Sporocytophaga myxococcoides: one gene and its partner. The main gene of each other region encodes a partner of the protein of the gene in region 2 in a complex. Links are inferred from orthologs where the notes say so. Each region holds a gene or a part of one and is shown on either strand. Other genes may lie near its edges.

Region 1 (2,984 bases), on a different replicon or contig from region 2:
TATCGGCCACGGAGTTTCCACACCAATTGCAATCAAAAATATGCTTAACCTGGCAGTTCAACTTACCGAAGCCGGAATAGTAGATAAAATTAAAAACGCATACAATTAAATCTTATCAGGCAGATGAGCAAATTAAGAGCTGCTATTACAGGGGTTGGAGGTTATGTTCCAGATTACATTCTAACCAATAAAGAGCTCGAAAAACTGGTTGACACCACAGACGAATGGATATTGACCAGAACAGGAATCAGGGAAAGAAGACTGCTTAAAAACCCAGGAGAAGGAACTTCTAATATTGCGATTCATGCAGTGAATGAGTTATTAAAAAAGACTAATACCAATCCTGATGAAATCGACCTATTAATTTGCTGCACTACAACGCCAGACTATGTATTTCCTGCTACTGGCAATTTACTTTGCGACATGGCAGGGTTAAAAAATGCATTCAGTTATGACCTTAATGCGGCTTGTTCAGGTTTTATTTATGGCCTGGTAACAGGAAGTCAGTTTATTGAAAGCGGAAAATTCAAAAAAGTAATCGTAGTTGGTGGAGATAAAATGTCTTCTATTATCAACTATGAAGACCGTACTACCTGCATAATTTTCGGAGATGGTGCGGGTGCTGTACTTTTAGAACCGGACACTACTGGCCACGGAGTAATGGACAGTGTATTGAAAACCGATGGTTCCGGAGCAAAATATCTATGCATGAAAGCCGGGGGAAGCAGAAAACCTGCCAGCCTGGAAACTATTGCTGCCAAAGAACATTTTGCTTACCAGGAGGGTGCCACAGTTTTCAAATTTGCTGTTACCAATATGGCAGATGTTTCTGCAGAAATTATGCGCAGAAACAACCTCACTTCAAGCGATGTTGCATGGCTTGTCTCCCACCAGGCAAACAAAAGAATCATCGATGCTACTGCAGAACGCATGGGTCTGGATGACAAAAAAGTACTCATCAATATTGACCGTTATGGCAATACTACCAATGGCACAATTCCTCTTCTTCTTTGGGATTATGAGAAAAAATTCAAGAAAGGGGACAATGTTGTAATGGCTGCATTTGGCGGAGGCTTCACTTGGGGGTCAGTATACTTGAAATGGGCATATGACCCTAAATAATACAACCCCTCAATATATTAACCAGGAAAATTTCGATATTTGAAAAAACATTTACAAGCAGAATATGAAAGCTAAAGAAATACAGGAGTTGCTGGACTTTATCGCAAGTTCAGGTCTTGCTGAGGTTAACATCGAAACAGAACAATTTAAAATTGCTGTAAAAAAATATTCAGAACCTCAGGCTCTAACAGTAACTCAGGTTCCTCAGGCTATTGCTCAACCTGTAGCTCCGGCACAGGCAACGGCTGCGCAACCAGCAGCGCAACCTAAAGTAGAAACTCCTTCTACTCCTGCAGACTCATCAAACAAAAATCTTATTACAATCAAATCACCAATGATTGGTACTTTCTACAGATCAGCTAATCCTGATTCTCCATCATTTGTGAACGTAGGTGATGAAGTAAAACAGGGTCAGACTGTTTGTATCATCGAGGCTATGAAATTATTCAATGAAATTGAATCAGAAGTTTCTGGTAAAATTGTAAAAGTTCTCGTAGAAAATGCGACTCCAGTAGAATACGATCAGCCACTATTCCTGGTAGAACCTAAATAACGAGAGTACAGCATTTTGAAAAGGGATGTCCTATCCCTTTTTTTTATGACCAAAATTTCAATTTTAATTAACCATATCTATGTTTAATAAAATATTAATAGCAAACAGAGGCGAAATTGCTATGCGTGTAATTCGCGCTTGCAAGGAAATGAAAATTAAAACTGTTGCTATATACTCAACTGCTGACAAAGACAGCTTGCACGTTCGATTTGCTGATGAAGCGGTTTGTATCGGTGCTGCACCCTCATCCAAATCATATTTAAGTATTCCCAATATCATTGCTGCTGCTGAAATTACAAATGCAGACGCTATTCATCCAGGCTATGGCTTCCTCTCTGAAAATGCTGAATTTTCAAAAATATGTGAAGACTATGGCATTAAATTTATTGGCGCCAGCGCTGCCATGATCAATGCAATGGGTGATAAGTCTTCAGCTAAAGCTACAATGAAAAAAGCTGGCGTACCTACTATCCCTGGATCTGAGGGCTTGCTGGAATCCATGGATGAAGGTATTAAACTTGCCAACAAGATAAAGTATCCTGTAATCCTTAAAGCTACAGCAGGTGGCGGTGGAAGAGGTATGCGTATTGTTCGCAATGACGCAGAATTCAAAAAAGCCTGGGTAGATGCGAAAACTGAAGCAGGTGCTGCTTTTGGTAACGACGGGCTTTATCTTGAAAAATTTATTGAAGAGCCAAGACATATAGAAATACAAATACTTGGAGACAGATACGGTAAAGCTATCCACCTTTCCGAAAGAGATTGTTCTATACAAAGAAGACATCAAAAGCTTGTAGAAGAAACACCTTCACCGGTTATCACTGAAAGACTAAGAACTAAAATGGGGGAGGCTGCTGTAAAAGGCGCCAAAGCTATTAAATATGAAGGTGCCGGAACTATTGAATTCCTTGTAGACAAAAACGGTGACTTCTATTTCATGGAAATGAATACCCGTATCCAGGTAGAGCATACTATTACTGAAGAAGTAACCGGTGTTGACCTGGTGAAAGAGCAAATTAAAGTAGCAGCTGGTGGCGCCATTCCAAATAAGAACTTTATTCCTGGAAGGTACTCAATAGAATGTCGTATCAACGCAGAAGATCCAGCTAATGGCTTCAGACCTAATCCTGGTAAAATTACAAACTTCCACCTTCCCGGCGGATATGGTGTAAGGGTTGATACTCATTGCTACAATGGATATACCATTCCTCCAAACTACGACTCAATGATCGGAAAGCTTATTGCAAGCGGTTCTACAAGAGAAGAGGCTTTGGCCAGAATGAAAAGGGCTTTGGAGGAATTTGTTATT
Region 2 (3,015 bases):
TTCAGGAGATTTTCGAAGCAGCAAAAAAACATCAGTTTGCACTTCCTGCAGTGAACGTAGTAGGAACTAACTCTGTGAATGCTGTTTTGGAAACTGCAAAAGAAGTTAACTCTCCTGTAATTATCCAGTTATCAAACGGTGGTGGACAGTTCTACGCTGGAAAATCTCTTCCAAATGACAAACAGCAGGCTTCTATAGCAGGTTCTATTTCTGCAGCTCACCATGTACACCAATTATCTTTGGTTTATGGTGTTCCTGTAATCCTTCACACTGACCATGCAGCAAAAAAACTTCTTCCATGGATAGACGGTATGCTTGCAGCAGGTGAGGATTTTTTCAAAGCATACAAAAAACCTTTGTTCTCATCTCACATGATCGACTTGTCAGAAGAGCCTCTTGAAGAGAACATAGAAATCTGCAAAGAATATCTTAAGAGAATGTCTAAACTAGGAATGACTCTTGAAATCGAGCTTGGTGTAACAGGTGGAGAAGAAGACGGAGTAGACAATTCAGATGTAGATAATTCTAAACTTTATACTCAGCCTGAAGAAGTTTCTTACGCTTACGAAGAACTTATTAAAATCAGTGACAAATTTACAATTGCAGCTGCTTTTGGTAATGTTCACGGTGTTTATAAGCCGGGTAGTGTTAAGCTTGAGCCAAAAATTCTTAATAAGTCTCAAGAATATGTTAAGAAGAAATTCAATCTGAGCGCTGAAAAACCAATCAACTTTGTATTCCACGGTGGATCTGGATCTAGCCAGGAACAAATCAGAGAAGCAATCTCTTATGGTGCTATCAAAATGAATATCGACACTGATATTCAGTGGGCTTATTGGGATGGAGTGAAAAACTACTACAAGAAGAATGAAGGATATCTTCAAGGCCAGATCGGTAACCCTAAAGGGGAAGATCAGCCTAACAAGAAATTCTACGATCCGAGAGTTTGGTTAAGAGAGGGTGAGAAAACTCTTGTAGCTAGATTGAAGCAGTCATTTGAAGATTTGAATGCAATCAATGTCAATGCTAAATTGTAATTCAGATGAATTCTTCTTCTTTATTTGAAGGATTTAAAATATAAATAAAAAGCCCCTGACATGTCGGGGGCTTTTTATTTAATAACTATGCTTTAATATTTTCCTGCGGTACTTCGGTAACTTTACCTTTAAGAATGATCAGGAGATCAGTTAATTTTGATTTAAGTTCTTTTCTGTCAACAAGAAAATCAAGGAATCCATGTTCCAATAAGAATTCCGCAGATTGAAAGCCTTCAGGAAGGTCTTTTCCAATAGTTTCCCTGATTACCCTCGGTCCGGCAAACCCAATCAAAGCTCCGGGTTCAGATATATTGAAATCACCAAGCATTGCATAAGAAGCAGTTACCCCTCCGGTCGTTGGATCTGTCATTAATGAAATGTAAGGAATTTTTTCTCTGTCAAGAAGTGCAAGTTTAGCCGAAGTTTTAGCCATTTGCATAAGTGAAAATCCGGCTTCCATCATTCTGGCTCCCCCAGATTTACTGATCATTAAAAATGGGATTTTATGCTTTCTTGAATAATCGATAGCTCTTGAAATTTTTTCACCTACCACAGACCCCATTGAACCACCAATGAACTTAAAATCCATGCAGGAAATAACAATTTCAATTCCATTCATTTTTCCTACAGCAGACCTTACAGCATCTTTAAGGCCTGATTTTTTTTGTGAAGCTTTAATCCTGTCTGGGTAAGCCTGGCTGTCTGTAAACTCCAATGGGTCAGAAGAGCTAAGAGTAGGATCTAATTCAGTAAATTGATTATCATCAAAAATCAGTTCGAAGTATTCTTTGGAGCCTATTCTGGCGTGATAATTACACTCAATACAAGTATAGGAATTAAGTACATGAGCACTGGTCTGCATGACTTTTTTGCATTCGGGACACTGATACCAAAGCCCATCAGGAACTTCCTTTTTCAGTTCTGTAGGTGTTTGAATTCCCTTTTCTGTTCTTTTAAACCAAGTCATCCCCTTATTCGTTTAGTTTGTTTATTTTCACTGTTAATTATAATTCTTAAGCTAAGTCTATTTCTTTGGTCAGGTAGACATCCTGAACCGCATTTAAAAGTTCCACTCCTTGAGAAAATGGTTTTTGAAAGGCTTTTCTGCCTAAAATAAGTCCAACCCCCCCGGCTCTTTTATTAATGATTGCTGTTTTTACAGCTTCTTTTAGATCATTATCACCTTTTGATTCTCCTCCTGAATTGATCAAACCTATTTTGCCTGAATAACAATTAGCTACCATATATCTGGTAAGGTCAATAGGATGGTTTGATGAAAGGTCAGTGTACATTTTTTCGTCGTATTTTCCGAAATTAAGTGCCTTAAAGCCTCCATTGGTCTCTGGTAACTTTTGTTTGATAAGGTCAGCCTGTATGGTCACTCCTATATGGTTTGCCTGACTGCTCATATCTGTTGAATTGTGATAGTCAACACCGTCCTTTTTGAAAGAATTGTTTCTAGTATAGCACCATAATATGGTCGCCATTCCGAGTTCATGTGCATGTTCAAAGGCTTCGGAAACTTCAATTAACTGTCTATTACTTTCTTCAGATCCGAAATATATGGTAGCTCCTACCGCAACTGCTCCAAGATTCCATGCTTCTTTTACTTTCCCGAACATAATCTGATTGTATTTATTCGGGTAAGTAAGTAGTTCGTTGTGATTGATTTTTACTATAAAAGGAATTTTATGGGCGTATTTTCTGGCATTGATGGCTAACGTCCCGAAAGTACTTGCTATGGCGTTGGAGCCCCCTTCAATTGCTAGTTTAATAATATTCTCCGGATCAAAATAAATTGGATTAGGAGCAAATGAAGCTCCAGCTGTATGTTCTATATCCTGGTCTACAGGTAAAATGGATATATAACCGGTTCCGGACAATCTTCCATGTCCAAGCATTGCGGCAAGACTTCTAAGGACAGGCGTTGGGCGATTAGACAATGCAAACGATTCATCTACATAATCAGGCGTAGGGT

What was found. Proteins that work in one complex are often made in the same cells at the same time.
Region 1: the proteins of accD (region 2) and accB are in contact, whole or in part, in a solved structure (PDB 8UXZ), measured with the Escherichia coli proteins. The link is inferred for Sporocytophaga myxococcoides from one-to-one orthologs.

What each region holds. Positions count from the first base shown.
Region 1 is NZ_BBLT01000004.1:87,759-90,742, forward strand. The notes cover bases 12-2,930. They hold accB (acetyl-CoA carboxylase biotin carboxyl carrier protein), read left to right. Parts: upstream 12-1,186; coding sequence 1,187-1,675; downstream 1,676-2,930. Other genes in these bases: plsX (phosphate acyltransferase PlsX), read left to right, coding at 12-109; MYP_RS10620 (beta-ketoacyl-ACP synthase III), read left to right, coding at 124-1,122; accC (acetyl-CoA carboxylase biotin carboxylase subunit), read left to right, coding at 1,755-2,930. Also shown: more of plsX, read left to right, coding at 1-11; more of accC, read left to right, coding at 2,931-2,984. UniProt on the Escherichia coli protein: This protein is a component of the acetyl coenzyme A carboxylase complex; first, biotin carboxylase catalyzes the carboxylation of the carrier protein and then the transcarboxylase transfers the carboxyl group to form malonyl-CoA.
Region 2 is NZ_BBLT01000011.1:192,453-195,467, forward strand. The notes cover bases 64-3,013. They hold accD (acetyl-CoA carboxylase, carboxyltransferase subunit beta), read right to left. Parts: upstream 2,005-3,013; coding sequence 1,123-2,004; downstream 64-1,122. Other genes in these bases: fbaA (class II fructose-bisphosphate aldolase), read left to right, coding at 64-1,037; MYP_RS21540 (class I fructose-bisphosphate aldolase), read right to left, coding at 2,051-3,013. Outside these bases: more of fbaA, read left to right, coding at 1-63; more of MYP_RS21540, read right to left, coding at 3,014-3,015.